4 regions of the Streptomyces spectabilis genome follow, and region 1 is predicted to be linked to each of the others. Evidence: riboswitches for the same ligand, from Rfam matches in the RefSeq annotation. Region 1 holds a riboswitch; each other region holds the start of a gene.

Region 1 (5,649 bases):
CCGTGACGACGGGGCCCGGCCTGTCCGGCGCCCTCCAGGTCGGCCTCGCCGGGGCGAAGGGCCTCGCGTACGCGCTCGACGTGCCGCTGTACGGCGTGCACCACCTGGCCGGGCACGTCGCCGCCGACACCCTGGAGCACGGCCCGCTGCCCGACCCGTGCGTGGTCCTCATCGTGTCCGGCGGCCACACCTCGCTGCTGCTCGTGCGCGACCTCGCCCGCGACCCGATCGCGCACCTGGGCGACACCCTGGACGACGCGGCGGGGGAGTGCTTCGACAAGGTGGCCCGCGTCTTCGGCCTGCCCTACCCGGGCGGCCCGGCCGTCGACCGCGCGGCCCGCGAGGGCTCCCCGGACGCGGTCGCCTTCCCGCGCCCGCTGACCGGGCCGCGCGACGACCCGTACGCCTTCTCCTTCTCCGGCCTCAAGACCGCCGCGGCCCGCTGGGCCGAGAGCCACCGGGGCGGCGAACTGCCAGTCGCCGACGGGGCCGCCGCACTCCAGGAGGCCGTCGCCGACGTCCTCACCCGCAAGGCGGTCGCGGCCTGCGCCGCGCACGGCGTGGGCACCCTCGTGGTCGTCGGCGGCGTCGCCGCCAACTCCCGGGTGCGGTCTTTGGCCGAGGAGCGCTGCCGGGCCGCGGGGATCACCCTGCGCGTCCCGCCGCTCGGCCTGTGCACCGACAACGGCGCGATGATCGCCGCGGTGGGCGACCTCCTGGTGCGCGCGGGCGCCGAACCCGCGCCCCTGGACGTGTCCATCGACCCGTCGGCGCCCCTTGAGTACGCCGCGCTGCACCCCGTCGGCGCCTTCGCGAGGGCCGCCTGATGGCCGCCGTCGTGCACCGCCTCGCCGGCCCCGCGCTGCTCGCCCACCGCGACGGCATCCGCGCGGTCTACGCCGCCGCGTTCGCCGAGCCGCCCTGGCACGCGGAGCCCGCCGAGGCCGACGGCTACCTCACGCGCCTCGCGGGCGACGTGCAGCGGCCCGGCTTCGCGGGCGCGGTGGCCCTCGACGGCGAGCGGGTGCTCGGCTTCGCCACGGCCTGGACGTCGAGCACCCCGCTGCCCGGCACCCGCTCCTACCCGCGCGTCACCGCCGCGCTCGGCGCCGAGCGCGCCGCCGCGTGGCTGTGCGGCGGCACGGAGGTCGACGAACTCGCCGTCTCGCCCGCCGCGCACGGCCGCGGACTCGGCCGTACGCTCCTCGAAGCGGTCACGCGCGACGCGCCCGACGCCCGCTGCTGGCTGCTCACGTCCGTGCGGGCCGACGCCACCGTCCGCTTCTACGAGCGGCTCGGCTGGCGGCAGGTCACCCACCCCGCGCCCGACGGGTACGGCACCGCCGTCTTCCTCGGCCCCGGCCACCCGGCGCGTGCCGCCGCCGTCCTACCGTCCCTGTAACCACTGAACCCCCGCCGGAGCACGCCTTGCGCACCGCCGACATCCGCACCCGCTTCCTCGACTTCTTCGCCGAGCGGGGCCACACCGTGGTGCCCAGCGCCCCGCTGCCGACGCCCGACCCGACGCTCCTGTTCGTCAACGCGGGCATGGTGCCGTTCAAGCCGTATCTGACGGGCGAGGTCGCACCGCCCTGGCCGCGCGCCACCAGCGTGCAGAAGTGCGTGCGCACCCTCGACATCGAGGAGGTCGGCAAGACCACCCGGCACGGCTCGTTCTTCCAGATGAACGGCAACTTCTCCTTCGGCGACTACTTCAAGGAAGAGGCCATCACCTTCGCCTGGGACCTGAGCACCCGCTCCGTCGCCGACGGCGGCTACGGGCTCGACCCGGCGAAGATCTGGGTGACCGTCCACCACTCCGACGACGAGTCGCGCGGCCTGTGGCGGCGCGTCGCCGACCTGCCCGACGAGCGCATCGTGGCCCGAGGCGACGAGGACAACTTCTGGTCCATGGGCGTGCCCGGACCCTGCGGCCCCTGCTCGGAGCTGTACTACGACCGGGGTCCCGCGCTCGGCCGCGCGGGCGGCCCGGCCGTCGACGAGGACCGGTACATGGAGTTCTGGAACCTCGTCTTCATGCAGTACGAGCGCGGCGAGGGCACCGGCAAGACCGGCTACCCGATCCTCGGCGAACTCCCGCGCCGCAACATCGACACCGGCATGGGCCTGGAGCGCATGGCCACCCTGCTCCAGGGCGTCGACAATCTGTACGAGATCGACGAGACCCGGCCCGTCCTCGACCGCGCCGCCGAACTCGCCGGGGTGCGCTACGGCGCCGACGCCGCCCAGGACGTGCGCCTTCGCGTCGTCGCCGACCACGTCCGCACCGCCCTGATGCTGCTCGCCGACGGCACCGCGCCCGGCAACGAGGGCCGCGGCTACGTCCTGCGCCGCATCCTGCGCCGCGCCGTGCGCTCCATGCGCCAGCTCGGCCACGGCGACCCGGCCCTCGCGGACCTGCTGGCCGTCGCCCGCGACCGGATGGCGCCGAGCTACCCCGAGGTCGCCGACGCCTACGCGCGCATCGCCGACCAGGCCCAGGGCGAGGAGGACGCCTTCCGCGCCACCCTCAAGCAGGGCACCACGGTCCTGGACACCGCCGTCACCCGGGTCAAGGCCGACGGCGGCCGCCAACTGCCCGGCGCCAAGGCCTTCCTGCTGCACGACACCTACGGCTTTCCCATCGACCTCACCCTGGAGATGGCCGCCGAGCAGGGCGTCGAGGTCGACCGCGAGGGCTTCACGGCCCTCATGCGCGAGCAGCGCGAGCGGGCCCGCGCCGACGCCCGCGCCCGCAAGTCCGGGTCCGCAATCGACACCTCGGCCCTGCGCGCCGTCCTCGACGAGCACGGGCCGACCGACTGGCGTGCCTGGGACACCCTGGCGACGGACTCCCGCGTCCTCGCGCTCATGGGCCCGGCCGGCCCCGTGCCCCTCGCCCGCGCCGGCGAGATCGTCACCGCCGTCCTCGACCGCACGCCGTTCTACGCCGAGTCCGGTGGGCAGGACAGCGACGCCGGACGGCTCTCCGGTGCGTCCCTCGAAGCCGATGTGCTCGATGTGCAGCGGCCGCTGCCCGGCCTGGTGGCCCATCAGATCAGGGTCACCGCAGGTGAGTTGGCCGTCGGCGGTCGCGTGCACGCCGCCGTCGACCCCGAGTGGCGGCTCGGTGCGCGCCAGGCCCACTCGGGCACCCACGTGCTGCACGCCGCCCTGCGCGAGATCCTCGGCCCGACCGCCCTGCAGTCCGGCTCCTACAACCGCCCCGGCTATCTGCGGCTCGACTTCCCCTGGCGCGGGGGCCTCTCCGCCACCGTCCGCAGCGAGGTCGAGGAGGCCGCCAACCGGGCGCTCCGCCGCGACCTGCCCGTCGGCGTGCGCTGGATGACGCTGCCCGAGGCCAAGGAGCTCGGCGCGCTGGCGCTGTTCGACGAGACGTACGGCGAGCGGGTCCGGGTGGTCGAGATCGGCGGTGCCTGGTCGCGCGAGCTGTGCGGCGGCACCCACGTCGAGCACGCGTCCCAGGTCGGCGTGGTCGCCCTGACCGCCGAGTCGTCGGTGGGCGCGGGCATGCGGCGCCTGGAGGCCGCGGTCGGCGTCGAGGGCTTCGGCTATCTCGCGCGCGAGCGCGACCTGGTCGCCCGGATCGCCGAGCAGGTGCAGGCGCCGCGCGCCGAACTCCCCGACCGGGTCGCCGCGTTGCTCGACCGGCTCAAGGCCGCGGACCGGGAGAACGAGCGCCTTCGGCAGTCGGCCCGTGCCGCCCGCGCCGCCGAACTCGCCGGGCAGGCCGTCGAGGTGGCGGGCGCGTACGTGGCCACCGCGACGACGGACGGCGACGCGGGCGCCGCGCGGGCCCTGGCCGTCGAAGTGCGCGGACGGCTGCGCGCCGAGCGCCCCGGCGTGGCCGCCGTGACTCTCTCCGGCGCCAAGCCGGTCCTCGCCGTGGCCGTGAACGAAGCGGCAAGGACAGCGGGTCTGTCGGCCTCCGCCCTGGTCAAGCGGCTGCTCGGCGGACGCGGCGGCGGCTCGGACGAGGTGGCGCAGGGCGGCGGAGCGGACCGGGAGCGGCTCGCGGCCGCGGTGGCCGGGCTCCCCGGCGTCGTACGCGAGGAACTCGGCGCCTAGCGGCCGGGTGACGGGCGGCCGCCGTGCGGGGACACGGCGGCCGCCGAGGGGGCGACAGGGGTGGGGCAGGGGTTGGCCTCTGTGGACTTACTAGGACGTCCAAGTATATCGTCGTGACCAAGGCCCGCGGTGCAGGGAAGCCGGTGTGAATCCGGCACGGTCCCGCCACTGTGACCGGGGAGCGCGTTCCCGTGGAGGTTCGAACGCCACTGACGGAGAAGTCCGTTGGGAAGGCGGGGGAGCGCGCGCTGATCCGGGAGTCAGGATACCGGCCGTGGGGTGTTCCGTGTTGTCCACGAGGATGGAGCAGACACGCATGGCCCCGGTGCGCACCCGCGACCCTGGAATTCCGGACCTGCGAGCGGTGACCCCCGCTGTCTGAAGGCCGTTCCGCGTGCCCGCGGAGGCGCGCGGCCCGGCCCTGCCGTCCCCGGACCACACCTGACGAAAGAAGCAGGCCCCCATGGTCCGTGAACTGACCCATCTCGTCGGCGGCGAGCACACCCCGGGAACCTCGGGAAAGCACGCCGACGTGTACGACCCCAACACCGGCGACGTCCAGGCGCGCGTCCCCCTCGCGCACCGCGCGGACACCGAGGCGGCGATCGCGAACGCCGCCGAGGCGCAGCCCGCCTGGGGCGAGTGGAACCCGCAGCGCCGCGCCCGCGTCCTGCTCCGGTTCCTCCAGCTCGTCGAGGGCGAACGCGACTCCCTGGCCCGCCTGTTGTCGGCCGAGCACGGCAAGACCGTCGCCGACGCGCACGGCGACCTCCAGCGCGGCCTGGAGGTCGTGGAGTTCGCCGCGGGCATCCCGCACCTGCTCAAGGGCGAGTTCACCGACAACGCCGGGACCGGCATCGACGTGCACTCGCTGCGCCGCCCCCTCGGCGTCGTCGCCGGGATCACGCCCTTCAACTTCCCCGCGATGATCCCGCTCTGGAAGGCCGCACCCGCGCTGGCGTGCGGCAACGCCTTCATTCTCAAGCCGTCCGAGCGCGCCCCGTCCGTACCGCTGCGCCTCGCCGAGCTGTTCCTCGAAGCGGGCCTGCCGCCCGGCGTCCTGAACGTCCTCAACGGCGGCAAGGAGTCCGTCGACACGCTCCTGGAAGACCCGCGCGTCAAGGCGCTCGGCTTCGTCGGCTCCACGCCGATCGCCGCGCACGTGTACGCCACCGCCGCCGCCCACGGCAAGCGCGCCCAGTGCTTCGGCGGCGCCAAGAACCACCTGATCGTGATGCCGGACGCGGACCTCGACCAGGCCGTCGACGCGCTGATCGGCGCGGGCTACGGCTCCGCGGGCGAGCGCTGCATGGCGATCTCCGTGGCGGTCCCGGTCGGCGAGGCCACCGCCGACGCCCTCGTCGCTCGCATCAAGGCGCGCGTCGGAGCCCTGCGCATCGGCCGCTCCGACGACCCCGAGGCCGACTTCGGGCCGCTGGTCGGCCGCGACGCCGTCGACCGCGTCCGCTCCTACGTCGACCTCGGCGTCGAGGAGGGCGCCGAACTCGTCGTCGACGGGCGCGACTTCACCCTGCCCGGCCACGAGCGCGGGTTCTTCGC
Region 2 (5,649 bases), 580 kb from region 1:
GGCGACGCCCACGGCGCCCGGGACCGGGGCCGGGGCCACGCCCGAGGCCGAAGGCCCGACCACGACGGCGACCCCCTCCTGGGTCCTGCTGGGCGCGATCGCGCTGTTGTGGGCCGTCACCCAGGGCGCCTGGGCGTACGCCTCGGTCTTCGGGCGCGAACACGCCGGCATGTCGGCATCGGCCGTGTCGGTGGTCCTCGCCGTGTCCGGTGTCGTGGCCCTCGTCGGCGCCGCACTCGGCCCCGTTGCCGCCCGCCGCTTCGGCCGTACGCGGTCCCTGGCCGGCTTCATCGTGGCGCAGGCCCTCTCGATGGCGGTCCTGGTGCTCACGCGCGACCCGGTGCTCTTCGTCGTCGCGGCGGTCCTCTGGCAGGCCTGCCAGCTGGCCGTCCTGGTACAGACCCTCGCGGCGGCCGCCCTCCTCGACCCGAGCGGGCGCCTGGTGGCCTCCCTCAGCGGAGCGAGCGCGCTGGGCACCGGCATCGGTCCGCTGGCCGTCGGCGCCGTCCTCGACACGGCGGGCGCCGGAGTGCTCGGCGTCCTCCTGGCTCTCGGCACCCTCGTCGCCTCGGTGCCGCCGCTGAGGATGACGGTCGCCAGCGCGACGGCCGACCGGGCCCGGCGTCCCGAGCCCGCCCGAGCGGCCCCGACCCGCTGAGCGCCCGTCACACCGCGGGCGCCGTTCGGCCCCACTGCCCCGGGCCCACCACGCGAAGCGGCCACCTCCCCCGACTCCGAGCAGGGGAGGTGGCCGCTTCGCGCGCTGTCAGGCGCCGGCCGCCCGCGGCAGGCCGAGGGTGCCGCCCGCCAGCGCCGCCGCCCCCGCGGCCAGGGCCCGCACGACGTGCCGTTCGGCCTCCTCGTCCGGCAGGGCCAGACGCTGCAGGATGAGCCCGTCGAAACCGGCGAGCAGGAAGCGAGCGATGGTGTCGGGGGACGCGGCGAGCCGCTGGCCGGTGCGCTCGGCCGCCTCCGTCACCAACTGCGCCGCCACGTCGTGCGCTTGGCGGAAGTGACTCTCCAGAGCCTCGTGCAACGCCGGTGTCCGCAGGGCGTACATGGTCAGTTCGGTGAGCAACTGATGGCTGGCGGGCTGCTCGCCCACGGTGCGCCACAGCGCCCCGGTGAGCGCGGCGAGCGTTTCCTCGAAACCGGCGTCCGCAGGCGCGGACTCCCGGACCTGTGCCAGCAGGTCCTGGCTGAGCTGCTCCATGACGGCGCGGTACAGGTCTTCCTTGGTGCCGAAGGTGTAGTGCACCGTCGCCTGGGCGACACCGAGCTCGGCGGCGATGGCGCGGGTGCTTCCGGCGGCGACACCCTCCCTGGCCATGAGGGCGATGGCCGCTTTGATCAGCTGGGGGCGGCGCTCGGCCGCAGTCACATGAGCCATGCGTACATAGTAGCGACATAGTCAGCCGAAAAAGTCGACTGAACAACTCGGCGGAGCGACTCGAGGGACAACTCGACCGAACAACCCGGCTGGAACGTGCGTGCGACTCGCCGGACAGGTGCCGCGCGCACTCTTCTCCGGGCGCGCGCGCAACCGTACGATCCAGTCGCCGTCCCGCGCACGCGCTCCACGATCGACCCCGTCGTCGACCAGCCAGAGGTGACCCGTGGACACCCAGACCCCCCTCTTCCGCCTCGACGCGAGCGCCGGTGACATCCACGGCGAGAACGAGAAGCTCCGCGCGCTGGGCCCCGCCGTGCGGGTGCGGCTGCCCGGCGGGGTGCCCGCCTGGGTGATCACCCGCCACGACCTGCTCCGAGAACTCCTGGCGGACCCCCGTACGGCCAAGGACCCGGCGCACTGGTCCGCGTGGCGCGCGGGAGAGGTGCCGGAGGGGTGGCCGCTGATCAGCGTGGTCACCAACCGCGGCATGACCACCGCCGACGGCGAAGAGCACCGCCGCCTGCGGGACCTGGTCACCCAGGCCTTCACCGCGCGGCGCGTCGCCGCGATGCGGCCCCGCGTCGAGGCGATCACGCTGCGGCTTCTCGACGCCCTCGCGGAGCGCGGCGGCGACGCCGTGGACCTGCGCCGGCACTTCGCCTATCCGCTGCCCATGGCCGTGATCGGGGACCTCCTCGGCGTGCCGGAGGAGCGCTTCGACGAGTTCCGGACCCTCTCCGCCAGCCTGACCAGCAGCGTCACCACGCCCGACGAGACCATCGCCACCCAACGACGGCTGCACGCGCTCCTCGGCGACCTCGTCGCCGAACGGCGGGCGCGGCCGGGGGAGGACCTGACCAGCCGGCTGATCGCCGTGCGCGACGACGGCGACCGGCTCTCGGAGCCGGAGCTGATCGGCACCCTGATCCTGGTTCTCGTCGCGGGCCACGGCACCACCCTCAACCTGATCACCAACGCGACCGCCGCCCTGCTCACCCACCCCGAACAGCGCGCCGCCGTCACGACCGGACGACGGCCGTGGGACGCCGTGGTGGAGGAGACCCTGCGGTGGGACTCGCCCGTCGCGCACTTCCCGCTGCGCTACGCCCTCGACGACATCCCCGTCGGCACCGTGGTGATCCCGCGCGGCGAGGCCATCCTCGCCTCGTACGCGGCCGCGGGCCGCGACCCCGGCCGATTCGGCGCCGACGCCGCCGAGTTCGACATCGCGCGCCCCCGGCCGAAACACCTGTCCTTCGGGCACGGCCCGCACTACTGCCTCGGCGCCGCCCTGGCGCGCCTTGAGGCGGGCATCGCCCTGCCCGCTCTGTTCCGGCGGTTCCCGCACCTGGAACTCGCCGTACCGCGCGCCGATTTGGTGCCGCTGCCGTCCTTCGTCAGCAACAGCGTCCAGGCCCTGCCGGTCACCCTGTACGGCGGATAGCGCGGCCCCGGAGCCGGGCCCCCGGGTACCACCGGACGGCCGGATGGAATGATGACGGGCGACAAGGCGACGGCGGTCCGAGGAAGCCGGTGTGAATCCGGCGCGGTCCCGCCACTGTGATCGGCGAGCCTGTCCCGACTGGCCACTGCCCCGCGAGGGGTGGGAAGGCCGGGACGGGCATCGACCCGAGAGCCAGGAGACTCACGCGGTCGCCTCCTCCACGGAACACCGGGGCGGATCTCCCCGGAGAGAGGCAGGACGCGGCATGCCCGCAAGACCGGTCGGCAAGTCAGCAGGGGCCGCGCGGAGTTCCGGGGCGGCCGCCGCCCCGGCGCCCTGCCGGGTCGTCGTGTGCCGGGACTGCTGCTGCGGCAGCCCGAAGGTGACAGGCGTCGACCACGCCGCGCAGACCGCGCGCCTGCGGGCCGAGGCGCCCGTGCGCGTCTCGGCCTGCCTGGACGTGTGCGACCAGGCCAACGTCATCGTGGTCCAGCCCTCCGCCGAGGGCCGTGCGGCCGGTGCCCGACCGGTGTGGCTCGGCCTGGTCAACGACGCGGACGCGACCGAGGACATCGTCGCCTGGGTCCGCGCCGGAGGCCCGGGCGTCGCCCCGCGACCGGAGATCCTCGACCTGTACGCCTTCACCCCGCCGCGCCGCCGCGCCGTGTCCTGAACGGCCGCGCCGGGCCGGGGCGTCGGGGCCTCGCCGTCAGCGGAACGGGCGCGCCTCCGCCGGGGTCACCGCCGTCCCGGCCCGCACCCCGTGCAGGACGTGGGCCAGCACCTCGGCCCCGCGCACGACGCGCGGGCCGGGGCGGTTGAAGTACGCGGGCCCGTCCAGGACCCAGACGCGCCCGGCCCGGACGGCGGGCAGCTCGGACCAGCCGGGCAGCCGGGTGAGCAGGTCCGTCTCGCGCAGCGTCCGCTCGGGCGGAAAGCCGCACGGCAGGACGAGCAGCACCTCCGGCCGGGCCGCGCGCACCGCGTCCCAGGTCATGGGTGCGGTGTGCTCGCCGGGCGCGGCAAGGAGCGGTTCGCCCCCGGCGGCGGCGATCTGTTCGGGCACCCAGTGCCCGGCGGGCCACAGCGGATCCAGCCACTCGATCGCGACCACCCGGGGCCGTTGACGTCCGGCGGTCCGCTCGCGCACCCGCTCCAGACGGGCCCGCAGCTCGGCCCGGCGCAGCTCGGCGGACTCCCGCACCCCGAGCACGGTGCCGACCGTGACCAGGCAGTCCAGTACGTCGTCCAGGGTGCGCGGCTCCAGGCTCAGGACCCGGGTGCCCGCGTCCAGGAGCCGCACGGTGCGGCTGACCCTCTCGTACGACACCGCGCAGACGTCGCACAGGTCCTGCGTGAGGACCACATCGGGCCGCAGGGCCGCGAGCACCTCGGTGTCGAGGGTGTACAGCGAGGACCCGGAGTGGGCGGAACCGCCCACCGCGTCGGAGATCTCACGGCTGCTCAAGGTCTCCTGATCCAGGTCGGCACCGGTCACCACGGGCACGGACGCCACCGCGCGCGGCGGCCAGTCGCACTCGTGGGTGCGCCCGACGAGCCGGTCCGCCAGGCCCAGTTCGGCGACGATGTCGGTGGCGGCGGGGAGCAGGGAGACGATGCGCATGTGCCGACCCTAAGGCCCTGGTCCTCGCCCCGGTCCCGCCCCGGCCCCGGTCGCGGCCCCGACCCCCGCCGGTGTGTCCGAGCAGACGCCCCCTGGCTGTGGTGCTCGCGGCCCCCGGCCCCGATACTTCGCCGGGCAGACCGACCCGACGACGGAGGGGAACCGATGACGTTGAAGGTGAGCAGGGCGCCGCGCGGAGTCTTACGGGGGCCGGGCCGCGGCATCGTGTCGCTGGCTCTGCTGGCCGCGGCCGCGGGTGTGCTCGCACCCGCCCCCGCGTCCGCGGCACCGGCCTGTGCCGCCACGGGACCGGGAGCGCCGGCGCAGGTGGCGCGCATCCCCGACTGGGTCGAGTCGATCGTCGTCGACCGGCACGGCCGGATGTTCGCCACCGCGTACTTCACCGGCCGCGTCTACCGGATCGACGCGCCGGGCCGCACCCCCGTACCCCTCACCGGAAACGTGGGCGCCAACGGCGGGATCGTCGTGCGGGACGACGGCCGCCTCCTCGTCGGCACCGGCAACGACGTCCTGCACTCGCTCACCGGCGACGCGCTGCCCACGTCGAAGCTCCTCCTCGTGGACCCGGACACCGGCGAGGTCACGACGTACGCCGCCGGGCTCGGCGGCATCGACGGCGTCGCGCTCGCGGCCGACGGCACCGTGTACACCACGACCCTGGGCGGGCGGAACATCGGCCGCGTCACGCCGGACGGCGAGGTCGACCCGGCCTGGGCCAGGGTGCCCCAGTCCAACGGGATCGCCGTGTCCCCGGACGGGGAGCAGGTCTACGTCATCCAGACCACGGTCGCCCCCGGCCTCTACCGGATCCCGGCCGACGACCCGGCACACCCGCGGCGCTGGGTCTCGGTGGCACCGTCCGACGTCCTCGCGCTCCCCGACGGGCTCACCCTCGACAGCAAGGGGCGGCCACTGATCACCACCCACGCGGCGGGCCAGATCTGGCGCGTCGAGGACGGGCGCCTGTGCGCCGTGGCCTCGGGCCTCCACCTCTCCACCCAGGTCGCCTACGGCCACGGCGACCGCGGCTTCTCCGCGGGCAGGCTCTACCGGGCGGGCGTCGACGGGAAGATCTACGAAGTGCCCGCGGGTGCCGACCCCTCGTAGACGGCCGAAGCCGCCGTGCCGGTCCGGGTGAGCCGTGTCTCACCTGGACGGCACCGCTTG
Region 3 (5,649 bases), 5.9 Mb from region 1:
TGTACAGCTCCCGCATGCCGGGGGAGAACTCGGGGCGGTGGACCTCGGTCCGCGTCACCTTCCCGTCCTCGTAGTACGTCGCCGGGATCGGCTTGTCGTACGCGAGCAGCTCGTCGACGTACCCCTTGAGGGTCTTCAGGGTGAAGCCGGAGAAGATCTGCGCGGCCCACGGGTAGCAGACCTGGTCGTCGACCTCGCACAGGCGGTTGTAGTAGCTGTAGAGGCTCTCCTTGTGCGTGGCCGTGTCCTTGAAGGGGATGACCTTCAGCGAGGGGTCCATCGACTTCCGGGTCAGGACGCCCTTCATCTCCAGGAACGGAAGCAGCGCCTCCTCCAGGTCGTTGCGGTACGTCGTGTTGTCCGCGTCGAAGACGGCGTACGCGCCCTTGTGCTCGTTCGCGGCGATGACCTTGCCGAGCCGCGCGGCCACCGGCTCGGGCCAGTGCTCGAGCCCGGCGGCGGCGCGGCCCCCCGCGCCCGCCTGGCTCGCGTCGGCCGTGCCCGCCCCCGGCCACAGCGCGCCGCCCGCGAACACCGCCGCCGCGACCGCTCCCGCGAGGCCGAAGGCCGCCCGCCTGCCCCTGCCCCGTGCTCCGCCTCGTGCTCGTCCAGCCATGGTGGTCCGTTCCTCGGAAGTGATGCGCCGCCCGGTGCGGAGCGGCGGGCCATGCTACGAGCGCGCGCGGGCGATTCCCATGATCGATGTCACCGTGCGTGGCGGGCATGGGACACGGGGGAGCGGGTAGCCGCAGGGGCACGCGCGGGGCGTGCCCGGTCCCGCACCCGGTCCCGTGCCCGACCCCGCACCCGGTCCCGTACGCGGTCACAATGGACGCATGGACACCGCCCTCCGCGAGTTCGTCCGCGCCCCGCTCCCGCCGGAGCAGGGCGGCAAGGTCGTGTCCGCCGTGGGCTACCGCACGAGCGGCGAGCGGCCGGGCCTGCACCGCGGCCTGCCGTCCCCGTATCTGACGCTGATCTTCTCGCTCGACGGGCCCGTCGTCAGCGGCCGCACCGCGGAGCAGGCCACCGGGCCCGACGCCGTGCGCACCGACATCGTCGTGGGCGGCCTGCACCAGAGCCCGGCGTACGTCGTGCAGCCCGAGCACCAGGCGGGCATCCAGCTCGCCGTGCACCCCCTCGCGGCCCGCTCGCTCCTCGGCCTGCCGGCCGCCGAACTGACCGGCGTGCTCGTCACCGACGGCACGGACGTCCTCGGCCGGATCGCCGCCGACGTCCGCGAGCGGCTGTGCGCGGCCGACGGCTGGGACGAGCGGTTCGCCTGCCTCAACGCCTATCTGGCGGGCCGCGCCGCCGACGCCGGGCGCCTCGGCCCGGTGCGCCCCGAGGTCGCCGAGGCCTGGGCCTGGCTCGCCCGGCACCGGGGCGCGGGCACCCTGCGGGGCCTGGCCGCGCACGTCGCGCTCAGCGAGCGCCGCCTCTCGGCCCTGTTCCGCGCCGAGACCGGGGTGACGCCCAAGCAGGCCGCCCGCCTGATGCGGTTCCAGCACGCGAAGGCGCGGATGGTGCGCGCGGTCGTCGCGGGCGCGCCCGCCGACCTCGCCCGCGTCGCCGCCGACTGCGGCTACTACGACCACTCCCACCTGGTGCGCGACTTCCGCCAGTACACGGGAGCGAGCCCGAGCGCCTGGCTGGCCGAGGAGTGCCGGAATATCCAAGCCGGGGGACACCGCGACGGCCAAGACTGAGAGGCATGAACACCACCGAAGCGGTACAGAGCACCCAGACCACCCCGAACCTCCGCGCCCCCGACGTCTGGCCCACCTTCCAGGCCCACGACGCCCCCGCGCTCATCGACTTCCTCGTCACCACCGTCGGCTTCCTGCGCACCGCCGTCTACGAGGACGGCGGCCGCGTCGCCCACGCCCAGCTCGACTGGCCCGAGGGCGGCGCCGTCATGCTCGGCTCGTACGACCCGGAGTCGGCCGCGTGGTGCCTGCAGCCGGGCACGTTCGGCGCGTACGTCGTCACGGACCACGTCGACGCCCTCCACCGCCGCCTCAAGGAGGCGGGCGTGAAGATCATCCGCGAGATCGAGGACCAGCCGTACGGCAGCCGCGAGTTCGCCGTGGAGGATCCGGAGGGCAACAAGTGGTCCTTCGGTACGTACCGTGGCGAACCGCGCCCCGAGCAGGGGTGGGATCCGGCCGGGTGATAGCTTGCGCACGCCAGTCGCGCCCGCACCCGGGCCAGGGAATCCGGTGGGAAACCGGAACTGACGCGCAGCGGTGAGGGGGACGGGCGGGACCAGCGGCCACTGGATGTCACGGACATCCGGGAAGGCGGCCCCGCCCGGACGAACCCGAGTCCGAAGACCTGCTGGCACCGCCGACCGCGCGCCGGGCGGCGGGGTTTCGCAGACCAGGCTCCGCGCATGAGCCATGAGACCCGGGAAGAACCTGTGCCCCCTCTTGCCCCTCTTGCCCCTCTTGCCCCTCGCGCTCTCCGCGCGGCCGCCCGTCCCCGCACCGCCGCCCGCGGTGCCCGCACCGCTCCCGGGGCGCGCCTGACCGCGCTGCTCGCGGCGGGCGGCCTCCTCCTGCTCACCGCCTGCGGCGGCGGCTCGGCCGAGCGGCGGGACGCGGGGGCCAAGGCCGCGGGCTACCCGGTGACGGTCACGTCCTGCGGCAAGAAGGCCGAGGTCACGGCCCCGCCCGAGCGGGCGGTCTCCCTCGACCAGGGCTCCACGGAGATCCTGCTCTCCCTCGGCCTCGCCGACCGCATGGTCGGCACCGGCACCTGGACCGACCCGATCCTGCCCGGACTGGAGAAGCAGAACGCGAAGGTCGAGCGCCTCGCCGACCGCTACCCGTCCCTGGAGAAGGTCCTCTCCAAGGAGCCGGACTTCGTCAGCGCCTCGTTCCTCTACACCGTCGGCAAGGGCGGCGTCGCCGACCGCGCCAAGTTCACCGAGCTGGGCGTCCCCGTCTACGTCTCGCCCAGCGACTGCGCGGGCAAGGACAACGGCGGCGACGGCGACGGCACCCGCACCAAGACGCTCACCATGGACACCGTCTACGGCGAGATCCGCGACCTGGCCCGGGTCTTCCACGTGGAGCGGCGCGGCGAGCGCCTCGTCGCGGACCTCAAGTCCCGCGTCACGAAGGCCAAGCGCACCCTCAAGTCGTCCGACGCGTCCGTCCTGTACTGGTTCTCCGACTCCAAGGCGCCCTACATCGCGGGCTGCTGCGGCGCGCCCGGCGTCATCACCCGCACGCTCGGCGTCCGCAACGCCTTCGCCGACACGCGCGCCGAGTGGCCCCAGGTCAACTGGGAGACCGTGGCCGACCGCGACCCGGACGTCCTCGTCATCGGCGACCTCACCCGCAAGGCCCAGTCGGCCGAGAGCGCCCGGGAGAAGATCAAGTTCCTGGAGTCCAACCCGGTCACCAAGAACCTCACGGCCGTGAAGAAGAAGCGGTACGTACTGCTCAGCGGCCAGGCCCTGAACCCCACGATCCGCACGGTCGACGGCATCGAACAAGTCGCGGCGGGGCTGCGCGAGTTCGGCCTGGCCCGGTGAGCACGGCCGCGCGCGAGCGGGCCCGCGGCGGGTGGCGCCCGGCGCGCGGTGCCTGGCGCACGGCGCTGCTGTGGGCGGCGGGCCTGGTGGCGCTTCCGCTCTCGGTGGCCGTCGCCGTCACCATCGGCCCGGCCGACATCTCCGTACCGGACGTCTGGGCCGCGGTGGCCGCCCACCTCGGCTGGGGCGGGGCCGAACTCACCCCGCTGCGCGACGGCATCGTCTGGAACCTGCGCATGCCGCGCACCCTGCTCGCGGGCGTGTGCGGGGCGGGCCTCGCGGTGTGCGGCGCGGTCCTCCAGTCGCTCCTGCGCAATCCGCTGGCCGACCCGTTCGTCCTCGGCGTGTCCTCCGGGGCGTCCACGGGCGCGGTGGCGGTGGTGGTCCTCGGGGTCGGCGGGGGAGCGCTTTCGGTCTCGGGCGGGGCCTTCGTCGGCGCCCTGTGCGCGTTCGGCCTCGTGCTGCTCCTCAGCCAGGCCCTGGGCGCCACGACGGACCGCGTGGTCCTGTCCGGCGTCGCGGCCATGCAGCTCTTCTCGTCCCTCACCTCCTTCGTCATCCTGACGGCGGCGGACGCGGAGACGACCCGTGGCGTCCTGTTCTGGCTGCTCGGCTCGTTGAGCGGCGCGGACTGGACGGACGTGGCGGTCTGCGCGACGGTCCTGGCCGTTGCCCTGGCGGTCTGTCTGTCCCAGGCGCACACGCTCGACGCGTTCGCCTTCGGCCAGGACGCGGCGGCGGCCCTGGGCGTGCACGTCATCCGGGTCCGGCTGCTCCTGCTGTGCACCACGGCCCTGCTCACGGCGGCCCTGGTCAGCGCCGCGGGGGCGATCGGCTTCGTCGGCCTGACCCTGCCCCACGCGGCCCGCCTGCTCGTCGGCCCGCGCCACGCCCGGCTCCTGCCGGTGACCGCCCTGACCGGCGCGGTCTTCCTCATCTGGGTGGACACCCTGGCCCGTACGCTCCTGGACCCCCAGGAGGTCCCGGTCGGCGTGGTCACGTCCCTGATCGGCGTGCCCGCGTTCGTGGCGGTCCTGTACCGCACGAGGAGGGCCGGATGAGCGCGACGGGGCTTCCAGCCGGGCCTTGGGCGGGTGCGGGCCGGGCCTTCGGCGCGACGGGCGCCGAACGGGTCTCCCGGGCCACGGGCGGCCGTCTCCTCGCCCCGCGCGCCGGTCTCCCGGGCCTTGATGGCTCCGGCAGGTTCACGCTCCCGGGTCTTCTGGCGGGCGTGTCGTTTCGGGTCAGGGGGGTCGGGTGACGGGGGCGGCGGAGGTTTCGGGTGTGGCGGTGGGTGTGGGTCTGAGTGCGGAGCGGGTGTCGCGGGTTGCGGGTGGTCGTCTCATCGTGGACGGTGTCACGCTCGCCCCGCGTCCGGGCGCGGTGGTCGGTCTGCTGGGGCCCAACGGCTCCGGCAAGTCCACGCTCCTGCGCCTCCTGGCGGGCGTCCTGGCCCCGGCCTCCGGCGTCGTCACCCTCGACGGCGAGCCGCTGCGCGACCTGGGCCGCCGCGCGGTGGCCCGCCGCCTCGCCCTGGTGGAGCAGCAGGCGGACACCCAGGTCGACCTGACGGTGCGGGACGTCGTGCGCCTGGGCCGCGTCCCGCACCGCCGCGCCTGGGTGCCGTCGACGGCCGACGACGAGCGGGTCGTCACCGAGGCCCTGGCCCGCACGGGCCTGTCCGACCGCGCGGACCAGCCCTGGCACACCCTCTCCGGCGGCGAACGCCAGCGCTCCCACATCGCCAGGGCCCTGGCCCAGTCCCCGCGTGAACTCCTCCTCGACGAGCCCACCAACCACCTGGACATCCACCACCAGTTGGACCTCCTCACCCTGGTGGCGACCCTCCCCGTCACCACGGTGATCGCCCTGCACGACCTCAACCTCGCGGCGATGTTCTGCGACGAGATCCTGGTCCTGAAGGAGGGCAGGGCGCACGCGCACGGCACCCCGGCGCAGGTCATCACCGAGCCCCTCATCGCGGAGGTCTACGGCGTCCGGGCCCGGGTGACCCCGCCCGCCACCCCGCTCGACCACCCGACCGTCACCTTCCTGCGGCCGTCGGACCCGCGGCCCGCACTCCCCGGATGACCAGGCCACCCGAC
Region 4 (5,649 bases), 4.9 Mb from region 1:
CCCTGCACGACATCGGGTACGTCCTGACCGACCACGACCCGGACTACGTGGTGCTCGGCGAGACCCGCACCTACTCCTTCGAGGCCATGACCAAGGCCGTGCGGCTCATCAACGACGGCGCGCGCTTCATCTGCACCAACCCGGACGAGACCGGCCCCTCCACGGAGGGCCCGCTGCCCGCCACCGGCGCCGTGGCCGCGCTGATCACCAAGGCGACCGGCAAGAAGCCGTACTTCGCGGGCAAGCCGAACCCCCTGATGATGCGCACCGGCCTGAACGCCATCGGGGCGCACTCGGAGACGAGCGCGATGATCGGCGACCGCATGGACACGGACGTCCTCGCGGGCCTCGAGGCGGGGATGGAGACCTTCCTCGTGCTCACAGGCCTTACCTCGCGGGCCGACATCGACCAGTACCCGTTCCGGCCCTCCACGGTCGCGGACTCCATCGCCGATCTCGTCGACCGGGTCTGAGCCCGCGCGGGCACGGACGGGTGTCCTGAGGATGCGCTGACGCCCCGCGCGCGTGAATCTGCTGGTACAGGAGGTTCACGATGCGTATATGTTCGCTTGCCGTGCGTGGCGCGGGGGGTCTCGTCCTCGCGGGCGCGCTCGCGGGGGTGGCGGGACCGGCGGCCGCGCACGACCAGGACCAGGTCAGGGCCCAGGTCACACCCGCCGCCGCGGTGCCGGGCGGGCAGGTCGAGGTGCGGGTCTCGGGGTGCCGCGGCACGACGGGCGCCGCGGGCTCCGGCGCGTTCGCGAAGGACGCCGAGCTGACCGGCAGCGGCGGCAAGACGCTCACCGGATCCGCGCGGCTCAGGGCCGGGATCTCGGGGACGTACGAGATCACCGTGACCTGCGACGGGCACCCGCACCAGGGCGTCGGCACCGTCCGGGCCGGCGGTGCCCAGGCCACGCCGCAGGCGCCCGTGCGGGCCGGCGGGGGCGGCACCGCCGATCTCAAGCCCGTGGCCGCGGTCGCCGAGGAGGCCGGGCCCGGTACGCGGCACGCCGTCGTCGGCCTGGTGCTCGCGGGGGCGGCCGCCGTCGCCGTGGCCCTGCGCAGCGTCCGCCGGCGCCGCTCCGACTGACCGTGGCCGGGCCCGAGCCCGAAGGCGCCGACGCCCCGCACGGCACCAGGCGTCTCGTCATGGGCGTGGCGTGGGCCGTGCTGCTCGTCGGCCTGTGGCTGTGGGGCAACGAGATCACCGACGTGCGCGGCGGCCTCTCCGACCCGACCACCGGGGACATCGCCGCCGTCGGCAGGCCCCCCGGCCTCGAACTGCCCCGCCCGCACGAGCCGCTCGCCGACGCGCGGCCGCAGCGCGTGGACGTGCCCTCGCTCGGCGTACGGGCCCCGGTGGTGGCCCGCGGCCTGGACGCGGTGGGCGCGATCGACCCGCCGCCGTACGGGCAGCCGGGCGTCGTCGGCTGGTACGGCGGCGGGGTGCGGCCCGGGGCGGCCGGGGCCGCGCTGCTCGTGGGCCACGTGGACACGGAGAGCAGGCCCGCCGTCTTCTACCACCTCAGCGCCGTGCGCCCCGGCGAGAAGGTGCGGGTGGTGCGGGACGACGGGGCCGTCGCCGAGTTCACGGTGGACGACGTCCAGGTGCTCGGCCGCGACGACTTCGACGCGAAGACGGCTTACGGCCCCCGCGAGGAGGGCCGCGCCGAACTGCGCCTGATCACTTGTGGCGGCACCTTCGACCGCGCCAGCCGTACGTACTCGGCGAACGTGGTCGTCTCCGCCTATCTCACGGGCGTGGGCCCCTAGGGCGTGTCCGATGGGTCGGCGCGGCGTCGCGACGCCTGGCACGCACGCTCGCCGCGTTGCCGAAATGTCCTAGTAGCTCCGCTACGAGGACATCCCGGCGCCTTGCGATCGCACGCACCAGACGCCGCTCCTTGCTCCACGCCGACCCACCGGACACGCCCTAGACAGCCGGGGTCGAGGCGGCCTCGGTCCCGGCTCTCGCGCGCAGCGCCCGCAGGCCGATGCCGCCGAACACGGCCGCGAAGACCACCCACATCAGCACGTGCGACGCGAGCGACAGCATGCGGAAGTCCCACAGGAGCGTGGGGCTCACGGGCGTCGGGTCCGGGTTGTCCGGCAGCGCCCACAGCAGCGCGAGGACGGCGGCAGCCGTGCCCGCCGCCGCGAGCTGCCGCACCGGCTGCGACCGGCCGGCGAGGCGCACGTACACCTGCCAGACCAGGAACATGCCGAGCACGCTGATCACGACCGCCGCGACCCACATGGCCTGCCGGTCACCCACCGTGCCGGAGTCGCCGACGCCGGGCGGCATCGCCGGATAGCGCAGGGCGGGGAAGAGGGAGACCGCGCAGAACGCGGCCGCGCAGAACGCGAGCGCCCGCGGCCAGGGGTTGGCACGCGGATCGCGCCGGTGCACGAGGGCGTACGCGACGGCGAAGAGCACGCCGATCGCGAGGCCCGCGACGACCAGGGCGATGACCAGGCCCGCGTGCTGCGTGGAGCGTGAGAACAGCTCCTCGTGGTGCTGCACGGCGGCACCGGCGTCATGCTGCTCGTGGGCCTGCGAACGGGCCTCCTCCGCGCGGATCGCCTTGTCCATCAGGGGCTCGGCGAGCAGCAGCGAGAAGAGCCCGGCGGCGAGCCCGCCCAGGCTCCCGGCCGCGAGGCCGCGGCCGAGCAGCGCGAGGACGGGGGACGGGGCCGCTGGGGAGGCGGCGGGAGTCGAAGTGCGGGGAGCGGTGAGGGAGTTCGGGGAAGGGGGAGTCTCTGGGGACGCGGTCATGGTGCGAGCGGCCCCGATCAGTGGCAGGGGGCACCGAAGAGGTGCCTGCCGTCGTGCGCGAACTCGTGGAGGTAGTCACCGGTCGCCGAGATCAGCGAGCCGTTGTCCATGAAGACCGCGTACAGGGTGATGAGCGCGAGGATCACGGCGCCCGCGGCGATCAGCCAGTCGCGGGTCTGGATGGTCGCGGACTGTATCGCGGCGGTGTCGGTGTGTGGTGCGCTGTGCGCAGCGGAAGCGGACATACCGTGGCTCTCCTTCTGGGGTTTCCACGCCCCATGGCAGGAGGACGACGGGTTCAGTTCCTGACTTCCCCAGGCGTGCGCGTGGGGTAACAGTGGCGGGACCGTCCCGGAGTCGCACCGGGTTCCTGGCAACCGTCGCCTCGACGTATGGACTTGTCGCCGGGAGAGTCGCAGGTGGTCATGGACACTGTCAACCAGTCGCCGCGCCCGCGAGGGCGCCGCGCGCGGGCGGCGTGCGCCCCGGAGCGGGGCACAACCTGGCCCGGTCAACGACCCGCTCCCCCCGGAGTCGCCGACCGGGCCGGTCCTCGACCGCGCGCGCTCGAGCTGCGGGAGGAACCCGGCGTCGGCACGGGAGGCTTCGGATGGTCCATCGGTCGTGGACTGCGCGGAACGTCCGGGAGCACGCGGCCGCCCTGGGCCGCACCGCGTTCGGAACGCTCCACTCCGGCCGGGGGCTTGGGCCGTCACCACGACTCTAGAGCGGAAGTCGGCTTCGGCCTAGGGGAGTTTGACGCCAACTGGCCTTTTGCCGCCGCTCGCTGAACGCCGCAGGTGGCGCGGGTGCACGCCGGGCCACGCCCCCTTACCGGGACGGGCCGTGCCTGTCCTGGAGCGTCGCGTCGTCGAGCGTCCCCTTGAGCACCATCCCGGCCACCGTGTCCATGACGAGGCGCTCCCTGCGCGCGTACCGCCGCATCGCGCCGAAGGCCGCGTCGGTCCCGGTCTGCCAGCGCTCGGCCAGTATCCCCTTGGCCTGCTCGATCCGGATGCGGCTGCTGAGCGCGGCCTGGAGCTGCCGGGAGAGATCGCGGCACTCGGTGTAGGCGCGCTGGTTGTGCAGCCCGGCGGCCGCGACATCCGCGAGCGCCTGCGCGAGCCCCAACGCGCTCTCCTGCCCGGGGTCCTGGGGCGCCGGGCCCGTGACCCCGTCGGCCGCGGGCGCACCCGGCGCACCGTCCGGCCGCCACTCCGCCGCGAAGACGCCGAGCACGCCGAAGACGCGCCCCCGCGCCCGCAGCGCCACAGCCAAGGCGACGTCGACGCCCTGCGCGGTGGCCCGTGCCGCGAACTCCGGCCAGCGGGCCACCGCGTCCCGCGCGGCGAGCCGGACGGGACCCACGGGCTTGCCGCTGCCGAAGCAGTCGATGCAGGGGCCGCCCAGGTGCTGGGCTTCGAGCAGTTCGCGCGCGAGCCGCTCCCCGCGGCGGCTCGTGGCGATCCGCACCGTGTCCTGCGCGTCCGTGTACATCACGCCCGCGGCGAGCGTGTCCAAGAGCTCCGCGCAGACCTGGCTGACGCGGCCCAGGTGGCGATCCGCGTCGAAGTCGTCGGCGACCGTGACCACGGTCTCGACGAGGGCGCGCGCCAGTCCCAGCTCCGGGGTGCGGTCCGGCATGGCCTTCATGGCCTCTCCCTTTCGCCTCCCCCCAACCTTTTCGCCTACCCCGCATCGGAGGGCTGTAACAGCTCTCCTACAGCTGCCCGGACGGGCTCTCCCGGCCTCGTGAGGGTCACGTAGTTATGCCAGGATTGAGCACCGGACCGTGCGCCCAAGGGGGAGTGGATGTACCGCAGAAACACAGGTCGCGGGCGGGGTCTCACGGCCAGGGGGGTCTCGGCGGCGGTCGCGCTCACGGGGGCCGCGCTGCTGCTCGCGGGGTGCTCGTCCGACGGCGACGGGGACGGCGACGAGGCCACCCGTCCGGTGAAGCAACAGCCCAAGGACACCGACCCGTTCTGGGTCAATCCCGACGGGAACGCGGCCCGGCAGGTCGCCACGTACGAGAAGGACGGCAAGAAGGACGAGGCGGCGCGGATCCGGAAGATCGCCGAGCAGCCCGTCGGCGAGTGGATCGGCCCGGAGAAGCCGGAGGACGAGGCGCGCGGCTTCACCGAGGCGGCCGAGAAGGCCGACCGGGACGCCCTCCTCGTGCTCTACAACATCCCGCACCGTGACTGCGGCCAGTTCTCCAAGGGCGGCGCCGCCGACGGCAACGCCTACCGCGCGTGGATCGACGGCGTGGCCAAGGGCATCGGCGACCGCGCCGCCACGGTCGTCCTGGAGCCGGACGCGGTCCTGCACATGGTCGACAAGTGCACGCCCGAGCAGTTCCACGAGGAGCGCTACGACCTCCTCAGGGGCGCCATCACCAAGCTGAAGTCCCTGAAGAACACCAAGGTCTACCTGGACGCGGGCAACGCGGGCTGGTCGCACCCCGACGGTCTGTACGAGCCGCTGAAGCGCTCCGGCGTCGAGCAGGCCGACGGCTTCGCGGTGAACGTCTCCAACTTCCAGACCACCGAGGCCAGCGTGGCCTACGGCAAGACCCTGTCCGCCAAGGTCGGTGACAAGCCCTTCGTCATCGACACGAGCCGCAATGGGCGCGGGCCCTACACCGGCAAGGGCAAGGACCCCTGGTGCAATCCCCCTGGGCGGGCCCTGGGCGAAGCCCCCACCACCAAGACGGGCGACCCGTCGGTCGATGCGTACCTCTGGGTCAAGCGGCCCGGTGAGTCCGACGGCACGTGTCGCGGTGGCCCGCAGGCCGGGCAGTGGTGGCCCGAGTACGCACTCGGGCTCGCCAAGAACGCCCCCTGAGGGGCGCGGGGAACTGCGCGACC

What was found. Region 1 has a riboswitch for cobalamin ahead of CP982_RS37470 (CoA-acylating methylmalonate-semialdehyde dehydrogenase). Riboswitches for the same ligand answer to the same signal wherever they lie in the genome.
Region 2: linked by a shared signal. The riboswitch ahead of CP982_RS39950 ((2Fe-2S) ferredoxin domain-containing protein) and the one ahead of CP982_RS37470 (CoA-acylating methylmalonate-semialdehyde dehydrogenase) in region 1 are both predicted to bind cobalamin.
Region 3: linked by a shared signal. The riboswitch ahead of CP982_RS12825 (ABC transporter substrate-binding protein) and the one ahead of CP982_RS37470 (CoA-acylating methylmalonate-semialdehyde dehydrogenase) in region 1 are both predicted to bind cobalamin.
Region 4: linked by a shared signal. The riboswitch ahead of CP982_RS16865 (CbtB domain-containing protein) and the one ahead of CP982_RS37470 (CoA-acylating methylmalonate-semialdehyde dehydrogenase) in region 1 are both predicted to bind cobalamin.

Annotation. Positions count from the first base shown of each region.
Region 1 covers NZ_CP023690.1:8,833,762-8,839,410, forward strand. Annotated here, with positions in the region: gene tsaD (tRNA (adenosine(37)-N6)-threonylcarbamoyltransferase complex transferase subunit TsaD) at 1-827, shown strand, start outside; gene CP982_RS37460 (GNAT family N-acetyltransferase) at 827-1,402, shown strand; gene alaS (alanine--tRNA ligase) at 1,429-4,089, shown strand; cobalamin riboswitch at 4,200-4,380, shown strand; gene CP982_RS37470 (CoA-acylating methylmalonate-semialdehyde dehydrogenase) at 4,553-5,649, shown strand, end outside.
Region 2 covers NZ_CP023690.1:9,418,143-9,423,791, forward strand. Annotated here, with positions in the region: gene CP982_RS39935 (MFS transporter) at 1-658, shown strand, start outside; gene CP982_RS39940 (TetR/AcrR family transcriptional regulator) at 767-1,390, opposite strand; gene CP982_RS39945 (cytochrome P450 family protein) at 1,617-2,837, shown strand; cobalamin riboswitch at 2,917-3,040, shown strand; gene CP982_RS39950 ((2Fe-2S) ferredoxin domain-containing protein) at 3,103-3,510, shown strand; gene CP982_RS39955 (cobalamin-binding protein) at 3,547-4,461, opposite strand; gene CP982_RS39960 (SMP-30/gluconolactonase/LRE family protein) at 4,627-5,589, shown strand.
Region 3 covers NZ_CP023690.1:2,963,199-2,968,847, reverse strand. Annotated here, with positions in the region: gene CP982_RS12840 (haloacid dehalogenase-like hydrolase) at 1-616, opposite strand, end outside; gene CP982_RS12835 (AraC family transcriptional regulator) at 837-1,709, shown strand; gene CP982_RS12830 (VOC family protein) at 1,715-2,176, shown strand; cobalamin riboswitch at 2,174-2,359, shown strand; gene CP982_RS12825 (ABC transporter substrate-binding protein) at 2,396-3,544, shown strand; gene CP982_RS12820 (FecCD family ABC transporter permease) at 3,541-4,605, shown strand; gene CP982_RS12815 (ABC transporter ATP-binding protein) at 4,829-5,635, shown strand; gene CP982_RS12810 (MmcQ/YjbR family DNA-binding protein) at 5,632-5,649, shown strand, end outside.
Region 4 covers NZ_CP023690.1:3,896,701-3,902,349, reverse strand. Annotated here, with positions in the region: gene CP982_RS16885 (HAD-IIA family hydrolase) at 1-473, shown strand, start outside; gene CP982_RS16880 (hypothetical protein) at 575-1,093, shown strand; gene CP982_RS16875 (class F sortase) at 1,153-1,776, shown strand; gene CP982_RS16870 (CbtA family protein) at 1,937-2,779, opposite strand; gene CP982_RS16865 (CbtB domain-containing protein) at 2,797-3,024, opposite strand; cobalamin riboswitch at 3,063-3,191, opposite strand; gene CP982_RS16860 (ANTAR domain-containing protein) at 3,611-4,432, opposite strand; gene CP982_RS16855 (glycoside hydrolase family 6 protein) at 4,592-5,626, shown strand.